Regions from separate parts of the Sporosarcina koreensis genome, predicted to be linked through region 1. Evidence: riboswitches for the same ligand, from Rfam matches in the RefSeq annotation. Region 1 holds a riboswitch; each other region holds the start of a gene.

Region 1 (5,030 bases):
TTAACCGTATCTTTGAAGGAACGAATGAAATCAACCGTATGATCGTTCCGGGAACGTTCTTGAAGAAGGCGATGAAAGGCGAATTGCCTTTACTTGAACAGGCGCAAAAATTGCAGGAAGAGCTGCTTATGATGATGCCGGAAGAAATCGGCGACGAAGCGCTTGCCCAAGAGAAAGTGCTCGTGAAAAACGCGAAGAAAATCGGTTTGCTTGCAGCTGGAATGGCGGCACAACGATTCGGCACTCAACTTGATAAAGAACAGGAAGTTCTCGTGAATATTGCTGACATCGCAAATAACATCTTCGCAATGGAATCCGCATTGCTCCGTACGGAGAAAGCAATCGCTAAAAATGGTGAAGAGAAAGAGCAACAGAAGATCCTTTACACTGAAATCTTCTGCCAAGAAGCGTTCGAAGCAATTGAGAAAGATGCGAAAGAAACTCTCCTTGCATCCGTCGAAGGCGATAACCAACGCATGATGCTATCTGCATTGCGTAAATTGACACGTTCGAATCCATACAACATCATCGCGAAAAAGCGCGAAGCATCCGTCAAATTGATTGACGCTGAAAAATACGTCGTTTGATAGGACACCGCCCGGGTTATTTTTATCCCGGGCGGCTTCTCTGTTATACTTGGGGAAAATGGAGGTGTTGCGAATTGTCTTTAATATATTACGGTTACCCGAAATGTGGGACATGCAGGAAAGCGAAAAAGTGGTTGGAAACCGCGGGGTTGGAATTCGTAGATGTCAACATCGTTGAAAATCCACCGTCAAAAGAGGAGCTTCAACAAATGATCGGGAACTCCGGCTTGGATATTAAGAAGTTCTTCAATGTGAGCGGCATGAAATACCGGGAATTGAATTTGAAGGATAAACTGCCCGAGATGACGGATGACGAGAAGGTCGAGCTGCTGGCGACGGATGGCATGCTGATGAAAAGACCGCTTGTGACAGATGGCGCGAAAGTGACTGTCGGCTTCAAGGAAGACCAGTTTGAAGAAGTTTGGGGAGCCTAATATACTTTCTTGTCTTTAGCTTCGGAATATGTCAAAATTGAATGGAAATCAATAATTGTATACTTATGGAGGGGTACGGGATGAGCACACCTAAAGAATTTCGTTATTCAGAAGAACATGAGTGGGTAAAAGATGAAGGCGGAAAGTATCGTATCGGTATTACACATTTCGCACAATCCGAACTTGGCGATATCGTTTTCGTTGAATTGCCGCAAGTTGGAGACGAAGTGAAAGCAGACGAGCCATTCGGCAGTGTCGAGTCAGTGAAAACTGTTTCTGAACTGTATGCTCCGATCAGCGGTAAAGTTGTTGAAGTGAACGAGGAATTGGAAGACAGCCCTGAATTGGTGAACGAATCTCCATTTGAAGGTGCTTGGATGATCGTTGTAGAAGCATCAGACGAATCCGAACTCGATAAACTCATGTCAGCTGAAGACTACGACAAAATGACTGTCGGCGAGTAATCGTTTAAGTGGCGCCTGGATCTTTAACTCCGGCGCTTTTTTCAATGGATGGGAAACGATAAATTCCAGGTATGATGGGTAAACTTCTAATGCGGTAGTTTCATCTAGCTTCGGGTGGCAGCCTCTCGGGTCGCTTCGGGCTTAAAAGAAAAGGCAAAAACCGCCTTTTTTTCAAGCCCTCCAGCGCCTGTCGAGGCTAATCGCCGCCCTACGCTTTTGTTTAAGGGGGTGTCGTGCAAGTGGAACATCAAAAAGTCCTGATCGTCGAAGGCGGATCGGATCGGAAGCGATTGCAAAAGGTGCTGGCGGAACCGGTTGAAATCATATGCACGAACGGGACTGTGAGCCCTTATCGCATCGAGGAGATCCTTTTGCCTTATGAGGATTGCGAACTGTTCGTGTTTCTGGATGCCGATGAATCCGGCGATAAAATCAGGTCTTTATTCAAAAGATATTATCCGGAAGCGACCCATCTTTATACGGAACGGACGTATCGCCAAGTCGAAACGACGCCGTACCGTGTGCTTGCCGCCGTCCTCCTCTCTGAGAATTTTGAGGTGCATCCCGAATTTTTACTTTGAAGGTGATCAATTGTGACCAATATCGAAAACTGGACACGTGAGCAATGGGAAATGAGCAAATTAGATTTTCCGGAATCGATATATTATTTATATACGCCGATGTGCGGAACTTGTGCAGTTGCTTCGAAAATGATGGAAGTCATTGCTGCTATGAAACCAAATTTGCCGATTGGGAAGGCGGATCTGAATTATGTAGAGGACCTCGCTGTCGACTATGAAATCGAAAGTGTCCCTTGTCTTTTAATCCAGAAGAGTGGGGAAGTCGTCCATAAAATCTATGCTTTTCAATCTATTCCGCATCTTCTTGAGAAAATAGGTTGACAGTAGTCAGCAAGCCATGATATAAGTATATCTATTAACTTTAACTGAATATGTCGCTCTTATAAAGAGAGGTGGAGGGAAGTGCCCTATGAAGCCCGGCAACCGTCACGGAAGTGAAATGGTGCCAAGTCACACAAAGCGTTTGCTTTGAGAGATGAGAGATCGGATTGACGTTTATTTGATATAACGTTTTAGCCTTTCTGCTTATCCGCGGAAAGGTTTTTATTTTGGACAAGATAGTGGTAGAGGTGATAATGATGATCCAACTGAAAGACGTGAAAAAAAGGTTCGGCCGGACGAATGATGAAATTCTGGCGGTGGACGGTGTGTCCCTAACGATTGATGAGGGTGAAATCTTTGGCATCATCGGTTACAGCGGTGCCGGGAAAAGTACATTGATTCGCCTATTGAATGGGCTAGAGACTCCGACAACGGGGACAATCAAAATCGGAAACCGTGAAATATCGGCCTTTACAGGTAAAGAGCTGCGGGAAGCAAGACAAAAGATAAGCATGATATTCCAACATTTCAATTTGCTTTGGTCCCGTACAGTGAAGCAAAACATAGCATTCCCGCTTGAAATCGCCGGAGTGAAAAAGGCAGACCGCGAACGGAAAGTGGCGGAACTGATTGAGCTCGTCGGATTGAGTGGCAGGGAAGATGCTTATCCTTCCGAACTTTCCGGCGGTCAAAAGCAGCGTGTCGGAATTGCTCGCGCATTGGCAAATGATCCTGAAGTGCTGCTTTGTGATGAAGCGACTTCCGCGCTTGACCCGGAAACGACAGATGCGATTCTGGATCTGTTGACAAATATTAATGAACGGCTTGGTTTGACGATTGTACTGATTACGCATGAAATGCATGTCATCCGGAAAATCTGCCATCGCGTGGCGGTCATGGAAGCCGGGAAAGTCGTAGAAATCGGTCCGGTGCTGGATGTGTTCCAGTCCCCGCAAGCTCCGATTACAAAACGGTTCGTTTCCCAAGTGACGGAACCGGCTGGAACCGATCAAGCGATAGCTCATTTGCCGGGAGGGACGCTCATCAAACTCGTATTTGTCGGGGAGAAGACAGAGCATCCTGTGTTGGCAAGCTTGATCCGGAAATTCGATGTCGACGTGAATATCGTCCAAGGGAATATCTCCCATACAAAAGGCGGCGCTTATGGCTCACTCATTTTACAGCTTCTCGGCAATGAAAATGATATTGATACAGCGATTGCCTATCTCCATGAACTAGGCGTACAGACAGAGGTGATCGGCAATGAATGAAGAACTATTTCAACATGTTAACTGGGATAAAATGTGGGAAGCAACAGTTGAAACATTATATATGACAGGAATCTCCACTTTATATACATTCATTTTCGGGATTGTTCTCGGCGTGCTCCTATTCTTATCAAGCCCAGGCCAGCTTTGGAAAAATAAATTGGTATACGGCATTACGGGAGCTTTCGTCAATATATTCCGCTCAATCCCTTTTATTATTTTGATCATACTCATTATCCCTTTCACAACCTTGCTCGTTGGATCGATGCGTGGTCCGGAAGCGGCCATCCCGGCTCTCGTCATCGGGGCTGCCCCGTTTTATGCGCGGATGGTCATGATCGGCTTGCGTGAAATCGATAGAGGCGTTATCGAAGCTGCGAGATCGATGGGTGCGAAAACAAGTACAATCATCTTCAAAGTGCTGCTGCCCGAATCGATGCCCGCGCTCATTTCTGGAATTACGGTAACGGCGATTGCGCTCGTCGGCTATACGGCGATGGCAGGCGTCATCGGAGCAGGCGGGCTCGGGAACCTTGCCTATTATGAAGGATTCCAGAGAAGCCGGACGGACGTGATGATTGTTGCAACGATCATCATTTTGATTATCGTCTTTGTGATTCAAGCCATCGGCGATTTTGCAGTTAAAAAATTGGACAAACGTTAATTGCAGGTAATCCTGTTATTATAAAAATCATCAAAGAATGGGGAGAGGATTAACATGAAAAAAGTATTATCAGCATTACTATTGACTGTTCTCGTGCTTGCATTAGCGGCATGCGGAGCGAAGGATAAAGATGGAGCAAGCAAAAATGCCGCGGGCGGCAAGGAAGAGACTACTAAACTCGTTGTTGGTGCTTCCAATACACCGCATGCCGTCATTCTGGAAAAAGTGAAGCCGTTGTTGAAGGAAAAAGGCATCGACTTGGAAATCGAAACATACCAGGATTATATTTTGCCGAACAAAGACTTGGAATCGGGTCTATTGGATGCGAACTATTTCCAGACCATTCCTTATTTGGAAAGTCAAATCGCTGATTTCGGCTACGACTTTGTCAACGCGGGAGGAATCCATATCGAACCGATGGGTGTTTATTCGAAGAAATATAAATCACTGGATGAACTTCCGGACGGTGCGACGGTCCTTATGAGCAACTCGGTTTCAGATCATGGGCGTGTGCTTGAAATGCTTGAAAAAGAAGGATTAATCACACTTGCTGAAGGTGTTGAAAAAGTTGATGCTGAACTTAAGGACATCGTGGACAACCCGAAGAATCTGAAGTTTGAACCGGACTATGAAGCAGCTCTGATGCCGACACTTTATAAAAATGATGAAGGCGACGCGCTTCTCATCAATTCCAACTATGCGATCGATGCT
Region 2 (5,030 bases), on a different contig from region 1:
ACGGAAAGCGGCTTAATATGCTCGATGGAAATATAGAATGCCTCGATGCTTTGCCCGGCCAATGTCGTTCCCATCGGCTCGATTGTCCCCGAAATCATGACAGGTAGCTCGGTGCCCGTTTCGTCAAAAGCCCGCTTGATTCCGATGGTTCCTGCTTTCACATTGAGCATATCCTGGCTCGTTTCCATCAATAAAAGATCGGCGCCGCCCTTGATCAAAGCTTTCGCTTGGACGTAGAAGTCTTCGGAAAGCTTATCGAATGTAATGCCTCCTGTGACGGAAAGCGTCTTCGTTGTCGGGCCGATCGCTCCGGCGACGAAACGCGGCCAATCGGGTGTCGAATAATCGGTTGCGCACTGTTTCGCGATTTCCACAGCTCTTTTATTAATTTCAGAGGTGCGGTGGCCGAGGCTGAATTCGTCCAGTACAAGGGGAGTGCCCCCGAATGTGTTCGTGCAGATAATATCCGCCCCCGCCTCCAAATAGGCACGGTGGATTTTATCAAGGATATCGGGTCGAAGAATGTTCAAGTATTCGTTGCAGCCTTCGTATTCCTCTCCGCCGAAATCGTCTGCCGAGAGGTCTTCCGCTTGCAGCATCGTGCCCATCGCTCCGTCTATGATGAGGATTCTATCTTTCAATTGTTGTTCAATTGGATGTTTAGGCATGGACAATACTCCTCTCCTTCTCCGCGTCTAGCTTTCTAATATGGCTGATCAGTTCCAACGACATGTCGTAGCGGAGGAACGGTGTAATGATATAGATGCCGTTGAAGTATTCTGCGGCTGTGTCAATCAATTCCTTCGCGATATCGATGCCTTCACGTGTCGCTTTTGCACGGTCATCCCCGCATGCGGCCATCCTTTCGAGCACTTCTTCGGATAGCTTGATGCCCGGCACTTCATGATGCAGGAATTCCGCGTTCCGGATATTCGTCAGCGGCATGATACCGATGAAGATCGGTGTATCCAAATGCTTCGTCGCCTCGTAAATATCGACGATCTTCTCTTTCGTGTAAACGGGCTGGGTGATGAAATAATCCGCCCCGCATTCAATTTTCTTTTCAAGCCGCTGCACGGCGCGGTCAAGGACGCGGACATTCGGATTGAACGCCGCGGCGACCGAGAATTTCGCTTTTTTGCGAAGCGGCTTGCCTGTGAATGAAATTCCTTCGTTCAATTGTTTGATGAGCTGCAAGAGCTCCATGCTGGAGACGTCATAGACGCTCGTTGCGCCAGGGAAATCGCCAACTTTCGTCGGATCGCCCGTGACGGCAAGGATGTCATGGATGCCAAGCGCGTCGAGCCCCATGAGATGGGATTGCAGTCCGATCAAGTTATGGTCACGGCACGTCAAGTGGACGAGCGGACGTATATTATGTTCATGCTTCAACATCGATCCCATCGCCATATTGCTGATGCGAGGGGAGGCGAGTGAGTTATCCGCCAACGTGACGGCGTCGACTCCGGCTGCTTGCAATTGTTTCGCGCCTTCAAAGTATTGCTCCGTTTCCAAATGGCGCGGTGTATCAAGCTCTACGATGACCGTCCGCTCCGTCTTCGCTTTTATGTGAAGTGGGACCTGTTTTGCAGGCTCCGCTTCACGGATGATGATCGGCTTCTGCGGGGAAACGGTTTTCTCTATCACTGGCGGCAGCCCAGCCAACTGCTTTTTCGCAGCCGTGATATGCTTCGGCGTCGTTCCGCAGCATCCGCCGATCAGACGGACGCCCTCTTCGCGAAGGAATGTTGCCGCCCGTCCGAAATAATCGGCTTCGGAAGCATAGACAATCCTGCCGTCCTCGACATCAAGCAAGCTTGCATTCGGGGCTGCGGACAAGAACGCCTTCTCCGGAATCGTCACGTTTTCAAATGCCTGTATCGTATGGAAAGGGCCTAACCGGCAATTGACGCCGACAATATCCGCACCAAGCGATTCGAGCTGATGAAGGGCGTCATTGAGATGCATTCCATTTTGCAGCACACCGGGCTCATCCATCGCGACTTGCGCAATGAGCGGAACATCTGTGAGTTTCCGCAGTTCGGTGACGACCGTCGACAATTCTTCAAAATCATAATACGTTTCAAGCAACAGTCCATCAGGGTCACCTGACAGCAAAGCATCCGCCTGTTCACTCACGATTGTAAGCACTTCGGCAAGCGACGCATCGCTTTTCCGGATGCCCCTCAACCCGCCGATCGTGCCGAGCACGTACTGATTGCCTGGCGCGGCTGCGCGCTTCGCAATCCGGATCGCCGCCTCGTTGAATTCCTTCACGCGGTTCTCCAATCCGTAACGAGCAAGCTTCAGCGAGTTGGCGCCATATGTATTCGTCTGGATGACATCCGCCCCTGCATCGATATATTCGCGGTGGATCTTCTCAATGATTTCAGGCTTCTCCACGTTCAATTCCTCATAACTGAAGTCGATGCCATATGAATAAAGCAGCGTCCCCATCGCGCCATCCGCCACTAGTACATTATCTTTCAACCGATCAAGCAATCTCATAAGAAATCATCCTTTCTTCATCTCTGCAATTTCCCATACAAAAAATTTCGACAGAATTGAAAAATAAAAAAGCCTTCGCTGAAAAAAGAAGGCTTTGAATATGCGATGTAGCTCGCTCCTTCTCATCTGCCAAGCCGATAGCGACCTGCTGGAATTAGCACCTGACCGAATACGGCTGGTTGCTGAAGCTTCGACGGGCCAGTCCCTCAGCTTCTCTTGATAAGAAATGGTTATGCAGTTGTTTGAATAATTTAAAACATCATATCGTTAATTGTTTGATACGTCAATAGCCGAATTGTGATAGAATTGGCATATGAACAAAAAGTAGAAGGTGAATACGTTGAGGATTTTCAAATTTGCCGTTCCGATCGCACTCCTTGTCGCCGGTATTTCATGGTGGATGCTCTCCAAAAACTTTCAAGAAGTACCTGGGACATCCAGAGTGTGGATAACAATAGGCGCCGCCATCCTAAGCGGGATTATTGCCCATTTTTTATTTCCGAAAAGCGAAGACAACTGACGTTGATACACGAACCGATAGCCAATTTAGCTGTCGGTTTTTTTACTCCGTAATGATGGTTAACTCAAAATAAAAACAGGTTGACACAATTTAAGTTAACTTTTATTCTATTAAAGATAACTCAAATCACGAGGTGGATTATGACAACAGTTACAGTGAAAACAAAAAGCGGAATGAGCCCGCTTAGTCTCGTCTATTGTGGAATGTTTGCGGCATTGATGATGATCGGAGCGAATATTACAACGTTTGTGCCGTTCCTTATGATTGGCGGGGTGCCGATTACGTTGCAAACCTTTTTCGCCGTCTTGGCAGGATTAATTCTTGGAAGCCGTCTTGGCGCAATTTCGATGACGGTTTATGCGGTCGTGGGATTGGCAGGGGCACCTGTTTTTGCGAAGTTCTATGGGGGCTTCGGCGCTATACTACTTCCAACATTTGGTTTCATCGTCTCTTTCATATTGGTCGCATATGTTGCGGGGAAAATTGTCGAAAAGAATGGAAGTTTACGAAGTTACATTGTCGCAGGACTTGTAGGTCTCGTCGTGAATTATCTGTTTGGGACGAACTGGATGTATTTTGCATACAAGCTTTGGGCTGCAGCGCCTGACGCGTTCACATATAAGGTGGCGTGGATGTGGATGGTGCCGCCGCTGCCGAAAGACATTCTGTTATCGATCCTTGCCGGATACTTTGGACACAGGATGTATAAGGTGCTAAAGGTGAGACGCGCAATATAAAAATGAAAAAGGCGATCCTTCAAGTTGATGAATTTCAACTGAGCGGATCGCCTTTTTCCATTGATGGCGGCTGCCAAAGGGAAAAGTCCTCTTGCAGCATGAAATAGTCTTTGAGGGAGATGGATCCGTCAAATGGTTCCGCCTCAATCGTCTCAAGCATTTCATCAAACTGGTTTTCCTTGACGGCAGATATGTTCCGGTTCGTTATCCGCGCAGGAATCCGGTGCTTCCGGATCGTTTCGATCCATTCATCCAGAGACGGCTCACTGATGATGACCGTCTCGAAATACTTCATCTCCCCATCCTCCACATACCGATACAGGAGACGCGCTCCGACATAATCATTTTTCCTTCCCTTGAATTTGGGATTTGTCCAAAGGCCGATGAGCAGATCTGTGATTTGGTCATAGCGGAAAGAGACGGATTCTGTTTCGCCGGTCCACTCGTTTATGAAATAAGTCGTGTAGCCAGTCTCATTTTGCACTTTTTTGAACGTTGTCGATCCCTTTTGGCGTGGCAACAGAAGAATTTTGACGAACACCCAGCCAAGGAAAAGAGCAATGCCGCCGATCAGCAAGTTCAAAAGCCACACCCCTTCGGGAAGCATGACGAAAAATAAATACAAAGCGCCTATGCCAAGCAAACCGATCAGTGTAAGGACAAAATAATAATAAAACCATTTTGCCTTTGACATTTCACTAGGCGGTTTTTCGGATTGTGAAAAGTTCTTTTGCATCGATTCGACTCCTCCCTTCCATGTTCTGTACGTTAGGGGAAGGGAGAAGGATTCAAATTCATCATCAAAAGTATGAATCGTTTAGTAGCTTCATCCGTATAGTAGGAGAGGTTTAATTTTAATAGAAAAGAGTGTTTAAATGATAAATTTACTTCTATTTTCGATCGTTGTCGGCATCGTTGCCGCAATGATTATCGTGCCGTTCACGTCGGTTTCCAAAGAGGGACAGCCCGCATTCAATAGAATCGGGGCGCTGTCGGCGACAGTTGTGCTTATGGCGATTCTCACATTCGGCCTTTATTACGTCACAAATCTGGACAGGAATTGGACCTCCTTATGGGCGTTGTTCCTTCTTGTAGCCATTGCCGGCGTCGTGTACTCAACCGGTAAAGAGCGCAGCTTCAAAGTCATCCTTGCGCTAATGGCATTGGCAGGAACTGCATTCATCCTAAGTGCGCCGCTCTTTAATGCAAATCAAAAATATAAAGCGGTCGAAATGGACCAACAGGTGGAAATCAAGGCGTTTGAT
Region 3 (5,030 bases), on a different contig from region 1:
ATACCCGATGCTGTTATATATTCCGCCAATGCTCGGACTTGTCGCATTCTCTGCGCATGAAGTTTCAGGAATCAGCGCGATTCAAGTGTTCTTCGCGACAATCTCCGGCGTATGGGCGTATCGAAAAAGCGGCTATCTCAATAAGACGTTGATCATCTATATGGGCAGTGCAATTTTAGTCGGAAGCTTCATCGGGGGATATGGTTCCAATTTGATTTCTGAAGGAAGCATCAATCTTGTGTATGGAGTCTTGGCAACGATTGCGGCCATCATGATGTTCATTCCGAAAAAAGGATTGGATGATATCCCGGCGGATCAAGTTGTTTTCGATAAATGGCTTGCAGCCGTGCTTGCCTTCATCGTTGGGATTGCGGCTGGCATCGTCGGCGCTGCAGGGGCATTCATTCTTGTACCAATCATGCTCGTCGTCTTGAAAATCCCGACGCGCATGACAATTGCAACATCGCTTGCGATCACATTCATCTCGTCGATCGGCTCGACTGTAGGGAAGATTATGACGGACCAGGTTCTTTACGGGCCGGCTGCGGTCATGATCATAGCAAGCATCCTCGCCGCGCCACTAGGTGCAAAAGCAGGACAGAAGATGAATACGAAAGTGTTGCAGGGGGTATTGGCGGTGTTGATTTTAGCGACCGCTGTGAAGATTTGGATGGATTTTTAGAAGGTCTAAAGTCCTGAAATGAGCATAACTAGTGTTAATTCGCGCATAACTAGCCTAAATTCGCGCAAAACATGCCTTAACTCGCGCATAATCAGCCTGAATATGCGCAAAAACCTCCAATACTCGCGCAAAACGAGAAAAAACAGAAGCCTCATCACGAGTGCTTCTGTTTTTTCTTGAATGAAGTGCGAATACGCGGCTCAGTCCCCTTAAGTATCCGTTTGAAGTTTTCAATATGCTTCCAGATGGCCATTATGAAAAGCAATACTGCAATCAGTATCGGCCAATAGCCTTCGAGCCAAACGGCCATAGCCAAGAGAGTAATATATAACATGATGACGCCGAAAACAAGAATGTCTGACAGGATGGCCACAAGAATGAATAGGATGAACCCGGCAAGTCCGAACCGCCAGTCGATGGCGAATAAAACCCCAATCACTGTTGCGGTACCTTTCCCGCCGTTGAACTTCATATGGAAAGGAAAGTTATGGCCAAATATGACAGCGGCCCCGACAACGAATAATAGCAATGTGATGGCTTCCGCCGGCAGTCCGAAATGTCCGGCAAGTAATCTTACAGCAATGACCGAGAAGATGCCTTTGCCAATATCAATCAATGCAACAAGTGCGCCATACCGTTTCCCGAGAACGATCATCGCATTCGACGCCCCGGCATTTTTCACTCCGGTCTCTTTCAAATTAACCCCCGAAATCCAGAGAGCGACTGTTGATCCATGCAAGCAGCCGACCAAATATCCACAAACTATAGTAGCTAAAATCCATAATGTCATAAGAATCCCCCACGATACATAGATTACGTTATCCTTCGCCTAAAGTAGGCTGGCAACCGCCTGAAACGATGCTTCAATCGCCTGAAGTAGACTGGCGACCGCCTGAAACGCTGTTCCAACCGCCTGAAACGAGCGCATCATGCGGCTTAACCTTGCTCAGAGCCAAGCACGCCCAGTCCAACTACTAAAAACTATTATAACACCTCAGATAAAGCGCAAGTTTCAGAAAAAAATAAATTCACCCCTTGACTTTTAAAAAATAGTCTCCTATACTGTTCAACAAGATGAAAAACTGAATACCCAAACTCTTATCAAGAGCGGCGGAGGGACTAGGCCCTGCGATGCCCGGCAACCGGCAAGTGACGAACTTGCAAAGGTGCTACTTCCTACAGATTCGTGAAAACGGTCTGAAAGATAAGAGGAGGAATAAGCGAAAGCGTAACCCTTCTCTTAGCGAAAGGGGTTATTTTTTTTATTCCAAAACCCCCAACGCCTCCGCATTGCCTTTTCATCTTAAAAAATCCACTGGAGGTAATAACAATGACAAACCATCAACTTCAACCAGAAACTCTTCTCTTACACGGAGGCCAAAAGCCGGACCCTGTTACAGGCTCACGCGCTGTGCCGATCCACCGTACTACCGCATTTGTTTTCCGCGACACTGAACATGCCCAAAACTTATTTGCCCTGCAGGAAGCAGGCAATATCTACACACGGATCACGAATCCGACCGTTGCCGTTTTTGAAGAGCGGGTTGCGCTTTTAGAAGGCGGGACTGCCGCAGTCGCTCTGTCTTCCGGAATGGCTGCCATTGCCTTTTCCATTTTGAACATCGCAGGAGCAGGGGACGAAATCGTCGCTGCGGGCAATCTATACGGCGGTACGTATAACTTATTCGCCGTCACGCTCCCTCGCTACGGTATCAATGTGAAATTCGTGGACGCGGACGAACCTGAGAACTTCCGTGCCGCGATTACAGATAAAACGAAAGCGATTTTCGCTGAAACAATCGGAAACCCGAGCCTTCAAGTGCTCGATATCGAAGCGGTCGCAAACATCGCCCATGAGAATGAAATTCCGTTCATTATCGATAACACATTCGCATCCCCATACGGATCGAATCCAATCGAGTTCGGAGCGGACGTCGTCATTCATTCCGCAACGAAATGGATCGGCGGCCACGGAACGACAATCGGCGGTGTCGTTGTCGATGCAGGGAAATTCGACTGGACGAGAGGCAAGTTTCCGGGCTTCACGGAGCCTGATGCAACATACCACGGTTTGCGCTACGGAATTGACACGGCGGGAGCGGCATTCGCTACGAAGCTCCGCGTCCAATTGCTGCGCGACTTCGGGCCATGTCTAGATCCTGACAGTGCATTCAACTTCCTTCAAGGGCTGGAGACGCTCCATTTGCGTGTGACACGCCATAATGAAAATGCTGTGAAAGTGGCTGAATTCCTACAGGCTCATCCGTCTGTGGAATGGGTCACTTACACAGGACTTGAAGATCACCCGACGTATGAAAATGCCAAGAAATATTTGAAAAACGGCTTCGGCTCGATCATCGTTTTCGGTATTAAAGGCGGACGTGAAGCAGGGCGCAAAGTGATCGATAATATTACGCTATGGTCGCATGTCGCGAACGTGGGCGATGCAAAATCACTGATTATTCACCCGGCATCAACGACACATCAGCAATTGTCTGCGGAAGACTTGAAAAAGACAGGTACGCCAGAGGAATTGATCCGTCTGTCTGTCGGGCTTGAGTCAACGGAAGATATTATTGCAGACCTCAAGCAGGCGATCGAGAAAGCAACACCTGTTGAAGTACGCTAAACGGAATAACAGCTAGCTGCGGGCGCCAGATGCTCGGGTCATAAGTCGAAGCTGCAGTGTGGCAAAAAGCGCCACTTCGCAGTTTCGCCTTATGCCTGTCGCATCTAAGCAGGCGCCCTCCGCTTTAGAAAAGGAAAGGGTGGTTTCATGCCGTCAATCAAAGTGGCCATACTCGGTTTCGGTACGGTCGGTGAAGGTGTCTACAGAATCCTGCAGGAGAAGCGGGAAGAGATTAAAAAGAGCACTGGTTTCACCGTTGATGTCGTATCCATCCTTGTGAAAGACAAGGCGAAAGAACGCATGCCGATTAAAGGCGCGCAAATTACTGATAACATTCAGGAAATATTGAATAACCCGGAAATCGATGTCGTTTTCGAAGCGATTGTCGGGGAAGAGCCTGCCTATACGTATTTGTCTGATGCGATCGAGAAGGGCTGTCACATCATCACTGCGAATAAAACGATGTTTGCAAAACACGGACCTGCTTTATTGAAACATGCCGAGTTCCGTGATGTGCAAGTCGGATTCGAAGCGACAACCGCCGGCGGTGTCCCGATTATCCGGACAGTGACCAATCTTCTAGCTGGCGACCGCGTCAAACGGATCCAGGGCATTTTAAATGGGACGTCGAATTTCATTTTGACGAAAATGCGTGATGAAGGATCCTCATTCAAGCAGGCGCTTTCGGCTGCACAGCAAAACGGCTATGCAGAGGCGGATCCTACAGATGATGTCAGTGGAACGGACGCTTTCCGTAAGCTGATGATTTTGAGTTCGCTCGCTTTCGGCCGGCAGCCTGATTGGGAGGATGTACCTGTCCTCGGAATCGATCATCTTGAGCCGGACGAAATACTCGATGCATCCAAAGGCGATCTTCGTTATCGTCACGTGGCGGATATTTGGAAAGACGAAAAAGGGAAGCTGCAGGCGGCTGTAGGACCAGTTTTAATAGGAGCGGATCACCCGCTGTTCGGCATCGATGGCGTCGACAATGCCGTCATTGTAAATACGGAATATCTCGGGCAGTTGACGTTAGTCGGTCCGGGTGCGGGAATGTATCCGACAGGGAGTGCGATGGTTGCGGACTTGTTGCATGTCATCCGCCAACACGAAGCAATCTTGGTGCCAAATTAAAAAAGTGGAGGAGGAATTGGATTCCCCTCCACTTTTCTGTGCCGTTAAACGTTTTCTTTCGCTTTCCTTCTTCTCGGCCGTTCACTCCTCGGTCGTTCGCTCTGTAATGCTTTGATCAGTGAAACGATCATGAGCAAAATGATGAACGAGAACGGCAAGGCGGCAATGATGATTGTATTTTGCAGTGCCGTCAATCCGTTTACAGAGAGCAGTATGATTGCAATAGCGGATTGGATGACCCCCCAAATGATTTTTACGCTATTTGGTGGCGTCAATGAACCGTACGTGGACTGCATACCTAATACAAATGTCGCTGAGTCTGCTGAGGTGATGAAAAATGAGGCAATGAGCAGAACTGCGACAATCGAAATGAGGATTGACCAAGGCATTGCATGGAACATTTCAAAAATCGTTAATTCAGTGTCAGTATTCGCTAAGTCCACAATCCCTTTACGCTGCATATTGATCGCTGTAGATCCAAAAGCTGAAAACCAGAAGGCGCTCAGAATGGTTGGCGCCAGCATGACGACGACCATGAATTCCCTGATTGTTCGTCCTTTTGATACCCGTGCGATGAACATGCTG
Region 4 (5,030 bases), on a different contig from region 1:
ACTCTACGTACATATCATAGTTGCGCGTCAGCATTTCAATTGTAATGTCATGGTTCACTTTCATGGAACTTGAAAGCTTCGTCAGCACCCCCGAAAACTTGGATGGCTGATGCTTCATGGAGAGCCAAGGGGAACTGAAAATGAAGCCTGCGCATTCCAGTTTTTCACGCTGTAATATATGCATGACTAGCGTGGCGCCAAGCCCATGTCCAAGCACGAATAAAGGCAGATTATCCTGGAGTGCAATGTCGATCATCTTCTTCACATGGTCCACATAGGACTCGAATGGTTCATCATGGGTTCTTCTTCCGCTTTCGGAACCATGTCCCGGCAAATCGCTGGTGACGACATGGAACCCGCCAGTACGCAGCTTTTGAATGAGCCACGCATAACGCCGATGATGTTCGTAAGCATTATGGACAATTACCACAACCGCTTTTGGCTGCCCTTCCGCTTCCCATTTCCACATGGACTCACCTCCCCTATATGTAAATGAAAGTTTTGTGTTACGATAAATTATACATGATTTTTAGAAAAGAGGAGACGTTTCATGATTTATTCGTACAACGGAAAAACGCCGCAAATCGATCCTTCCGTCTATGTAGCGGATTATGTAACGATAACAGGCGATGTAACAATCGGAGCAAACAGTTCCATCTGGTTCAATACGGTCATCAGAGGAGATGTCGCCCCGACGATCATCGGAGAACGGGTCAGCATCCAGGACTTAAGCTGTCTGCATCAAAGTCCGGGAAAGACTTTATTGATTGAAGATGATGTAACAGTCGGCCATAAAGCACTTCTACATAGTTGCATCGTCCGGAAAGGCGCGCTCATCGGAATGGGTGCCATCATTTTGGACGGAGCTGAAATCGGCGAAGGAGCATTCATCGGGGCGGGAAGCCTCGTCCCGCCCGGTAAGAAAATTCCCCCAGGCTGCCTTGCGCTCGGTTCACCTGCAAAAGTGGTCCGAGAATTGAATGACGACGACCGGGCGGAGATGGAACGCGTCTTGAACAGTTATGTTGAAAAGGGCCGGATTTATAAGGAAATGACTAAGTAAAAAGCGGAGTGTGGCGGTTAGCTGCTACAGGCATAAGACGAAGATGCGAAGTGGCGATCTGTGCCACACAGCAACTTTGGCTTATGACCCCGAGCGGCTGCTACACGAAGCTGGACTAAGTAAAATGGGTGCTGCTCAATTGGGCAGCACCTTTATTTATTGGAAACTAACAAAATGATGATTCCTGCCACGATGGCACAAGCAACTAAACCGATAAATCCGAGCAACACTAAAAAGCTGATCGCCATTATTGAATCGCCTGCCTCACTTTTCTAGTACTATAATAAACGCTATGAATTCCCATAAAGTTCCCCAATAATTGAGCCCTTGCACGGTTAATGGAGCCTTTGTTGGAATAATGGAACCCTTGATAGAATAATCGAACCCGTGTGCAAATAATTGAGCCCTTGCAATTTTAAGTGGGTAGTTTCATCTTTATAGTCATAAAAAAAGCAACACATCTTTTATCGATGTGCTGCTTCTTTTCATTTACTCATAAACAGTCAATCCTGCTTTCGCAATCAATTCTTCCGCTTTGTCCGTCTGTTCCCAAGGGAGTTCGACGTCAGTGCGTCCGAAATGGCCGTATGCTGCAGTCTGCTTATAGATCGGGCGGCGCAGGTCGAGCATTTTAATGATGCCTGCCGGACGTAAGTCGAATAGCTCACGTACGATTTCGACGAGTTTGCTTTCCTCGACTTTGCCTGTTCCGAACGTATCGATGGAAATTGAAACCGGTTTTGCAACACCGATTGCGTAAGCCAATTGAACTTCGCAACGATCCGCGAGCCCAGCCGCTACGATGTTCTTCGCTACGTAACGCGCAGCATAGGATGCTGAACGGTCAACTTTTGTCGCGTCTTTTCCGGAGAATGCACCGCCGCCATGACGTGCATAGCCGCCATATGTGTCAACGATGATTTTCCGACCTGTCAAGCCTGCATCCCCTTGCGGTCCGCCGATAACGAAACGGCCAGATGGGTTAATGAAGTATTTTGTCTCTTCATCAAGTAATTCTGCCGGTACGACAGGGTAGATGACATGTTCTTTAATGTCTTGTTGAATTTGTTCCAACGTGATATCAGGATGGTGTTGAGTCGAGATGACGATCGTATCAATCCGCACCGGATTATTATCCTCATCATACTCCACCGTCACTTGCGTTTTTCCATCCGGACGCAAGTAGTCGAGCGTATCATCTTTTCTAACTTGCGCCAGCCTGCGTGCCAACTTATGGGATAAGCTGATCGGCATCGGCATAAGCTCCGGCGTTTCATTGCAAGCATAACCGAACATCAAACCTTGGTCCCCTGCTCCAATCGCTTCAAGCTCTTCATCACTCATTGTCCCTTCGCGGGCCTCAAGCGCCTGATCGACACTCGCCGCGATATCAGGGGATTGTTCGTCGATGGACGTCAACACGGATGACGTCTCCCAGTCGAATCCGAATTTAGCGCGTGTATAGCCGATTTCCTTCACTGTGTCCCGCACGACTTTGGGGATGTCTACGTACGTTGTTGTCGTGATTTCTCCGATGACAAGCACGAGCCCTGTCGTAATTGTCGTTTCACACGCTACGCGTGCATTCGGGTCTTCTTCTAAAATAGCGTCCAAAATGGCGTCAGAAATCTGATCGCACATTTTGTCCGGATGTCCTTCTGTTACCGATTCCGAAGTGAATAATCGGCGATTTGTCATTGTAGTTTCCTCCTTAACGGCTTGCAAATATTGATACGGTACTCTAATTGTCCCAGTAAGTTCAGCGCCTAGAGATTCGACGTCAACATACACAAGGATTAAGGGCCTGACAATATAAAAAGCCCTTCGCTCACGTAAATATACATGAGGAAAGGCATAATTTCAAAAGCAGCACCTTTCACTCTTATCGTCCAAGGAATTCAACCTTGCTCCAGGTTTGGCACCTTCTCGCGGCCAAAATGGTCCACGCAGGTTGCCGGGCTTCATAGGGCCTGTCCCTCCGCCAGCTCGGGATAAGAGTATCCGTTCAATAAACAATCCTACGAAAAAGTTTGCACTTTGTCAAACATTTTTAGACATATGTACTTGAGTTTTTCATTAGTATAGATTATTATTCTAAATGTGTTATACTATTTACGAAATGTGATGAAACCCATCAAATGGGATTACATGCAAAGGACGGTACCAAAAAATGATTTCAGCTAAAATTGAAAACGGATTACACGAGTTACTTTCAGGCAACAACGTAAACATACAGCCTTCAGTGGCGGAACTTGTTGAAAAAGCGACTTCCCGAGGTGAAGCGAAACTTTCCGCAGACGGCGCCCTCACTGCCGAGACAGGAAAGTATACAGGCCGTTCTCCTGAGGATAAGTATATTGTCGAAGAAGAGACTTCAAAAGACAAAATCGACTGGGGCAAAGTGAACCGCCCAATCTCATCTGAAATCTTTGATTCATTATATAAGAAAGTTCTTAACCACCTAAAAGCGAAGGAAGAGCTATTCGTATTCAAAGGCTTTGCAGGAGCAGATAAAAACTCCCAGCTTTCCATTCAAGTCGTCAATGAATTCGCATGGCAAAACCTTTTCGTCCATAACCTGTTCATCCGCCCGACTGAAGAAGAATTGAAAACGCATGAAGCACAATTCACAGTCATTGCGGCTCCGACATTCAAAGCGGATCCTGCAGTGGACGGAACGAAATCCGAGACCTTCATCATTGTATCACTTGAGAAGCGCATTGTGTTGATTGGCGGTACGGAATATGCGGGAGAAATGAAAAAATCGATCTTCTCCGTCATGAACTATTTGCTTCCTGAACGCGGAATCCTTTCCATGCACTGCTCGGCAAACGTCGGTGAAGAAGGAGATGTGGCTTTATTCTTCGGTCTTTCCGGCACAGGAAAAACGACTCTTTCCGCGGATGCTAACCGTAAATTGATCGGTGACGATGAGCACGGCTGGTCCGATCATGGCGTATTCAATATTGAAGGCGGCTGCTATGCGAAAACGATTAATCTTTCAGCAGAAAAAGAGCCTGAAATTTACGGAGCGATCCGTTTCGGTTCCGTTCTGGAAAATGTCGTTTTGGATGAGAAGACGCGCAAGCCGGACTACGATGACAATTCATTGACTGAAAACACGCGTGCAGCGTATCCGATCCATTATATCGACAATATTGCTGTTCCATCAGTAGCGGGTCATCCGAAGACGATCATCTTCTTGACTGCAGATGCATTCGGCGTATTGCCTCCGATCTCGAAGTTGACGAAAGAGCAAGCGATGTACCACTTCCTAAGCGGCTTCACTTCAAAGCTTGCGGGAACTGAGCGCGGCGTCACTTCACCGGAAGCAACATTCTCCACTTGCTTTGGAGCTCCTTTCCTTCCATTGCCTGCAACGGTCTATGCGGAAATGCTCGGGAAGAACATCGATGAACATAACGCCCAAGTATTCCTTGTCAACACTGGTTGGACTGGCGGCGAATACGGCGTAGGTAAACGTATGGCATTGAAACATACACGTACTATGGTCAATGCAGCGATTGCCGGCGAATTGAACAATGTAGAATTCGAAGAGAATGCAATCTTCGGTCTTGCGATGCCAAAAGCAATTGACGGCGTGCCAACTGAAGTGTTGAACCCTCGTAATGCATGGAGCGATCCAGCTGCATACGATCAAAAAGCCAAGGAATTGGCAGACCTTTTCCGTGAAAACTTCAAGAAATTCGGTCATGTTTCTGAAGATATCACTCAAAAAGGCGGACCAATCGCATAATAAACAAGAAATCCAGGTGCGAAAAAACGCACCTGGATTTTTTTCATTAAAGACCGCCTATATATTCCCCTGTTGCCTCATCCAATCACATAAGTCCCGCACAATCTGTGCATTATGCGCGGTCGGGAAGTAATGGGTATACTCAGGGAAATACCAAGTTTCGTACTGCTTTTCCTTTTCCCGTAAAGCATCTTCAAGCAAAATCGCCTG

The links. A riboswitch is a leader RNA that binds a small molecule or an ion and turns the genes downstream of it on or off. The one in region 1 is predicted to bind S-adenosylmethionine.
Region 2: another riboswitch for S-adenosylmethionine. It lies ahead of ACFPTP_RS01360 (bifunctional homocysteine S-methyltransferase/methylenetetrahydrofolate reductase); the one in region 1 lies ahead of ACFPTP_RS04950 (methionine ABC transporter ATP-binding protein).
Region 3: another riboswitch for S-adenosylmethionine. It lies ahead of ACFPTP_RS17950 (O-acetylhomoserine aminocarboxypropyltransferase/cysteine synthase family protein); the one in region 1 lies ahead of ACFPTP_RS04950 (methionine ABC transporter ATP-binding protein).
Region 4: another riboswitch for S-adenosylmethionine. It lies ahead of metK (methionine adenosyltransferase); the one in region 1 lies ahead of ACFPTP_RS04950 (methionine ABC transporter ATP-binding protein).

Annotation. Positions count from the first base shown of each region.
Region 1 is NZ_JBHSNP010000009.1:216,073-221,102, forward strand. It holds gene ACFPTP_RS04925 (acyl-CoA dehydrogenase family protein) at 1-587, shown strand, start outside; gene ACFPTP_RS04930 (arsenate reductase family protein) at 662-1,021, shown strand; gene gcvH (glycine cleavage system protein GcvH) at 1,102-1,485, shown strand; gene ACFPTP_RS04940 (toprim domain-containing protein) at 1,725-2,066, shown strand; gene ACFPTP_RS04945 (thioredoxin family protein) at 2,079-2,387, shown strand; SAM riboswitch class I at 2,444-2,548, shown strand; gene ACFPTP_RS04950 (methionine ABC transporter ATP-binding protein) at 2,645-3,658, shown strand; gene ACFPTP_RS04955 (methionine ABC transporter permease) at 3,651-4,319, shown strand; gene ACFPTP_RS04960 (MetQ/NlpA family ABC transporter substrate-binding protein) at 4,374-5,030, shown strand, end outside.
Region 2 is NZ_JBHSNP010000002.1:276,707-281,736, forward strand. It holds gene metH (methionine synthase) at 1-668, opposite strand, end outside; gene ACFPTP_RS01360 (bifunctional homocysteine S-methyltransferase/methylenetetrahydrofolate reductase) at 661-2,508, opposite strand; SAM riboswitch class I at 2,628-2,734, opposite strand; gene ACFPTP_RS01365 (histidine kinase) at 2,849-3,028, shown strand; gene ACFPTP_RS01370 (biotin transporter BioY) at 3,169-3,765, shown strand; gene ACFPTP_RS01375 (hypothetical protein) at 3,800-4,501, opposite strand; gene ACFPTP_RS01380 (hypothetical protein) at 4,641-5,030, shown strand, end outside.
Region 3 is NZ_JBHSNP010000029.1:436,639-441,668, reverse strand. It holds gene ACFPTP_RS17960 (sulfite exporter TauE/SafE family protein) at 1-682, shown strand, start outside; gene ACFPTP_RS17955 (glycerol-3-phosphate acyltransferase) at 837-1,472, opposite strand; SAM riboswitch class I at 1,778-1,893, shown strand; gene ACFPTP_RS17950 (O-acetylhomoserine aminocarboxypropyltransferase/cysteine synthase family protein) at 2,013-3,311, shown strand; gene ACFPTP_RS17945 (homoserine dehydrogenase) at 3,459-4,445, shown strand; gene ACFPTP_RS17940 (glycine betaine uptake BCCT transporter) at 4,490-5,030, opposite strand, start outside.
Region 4 is NZ_JBHSNP010000008.1:110,964-115,993, forward strand. It holds gene ACFPTP_RS03605 (alpha/beta fold hydrolase) at 1-469, opposite strand, end outside; gene ACFPTP_RS03610 (gamma carbonic anhydrase) at 551-1,063, shown strand; gene metK (methionine adenosyltransferase) at 1,553-2,761, opposite strand; SAM riboswitch class I at 2,943-3,061, opposite strand; gene pckA (phosphoenolpyruvate carboxykinase (ATP)) at 3,234-4,820, shown strand; gene ACFPTP_RS03625 (alpha/beta hydrolase family protein) at 4,878-5,030, opposite strand, start outside.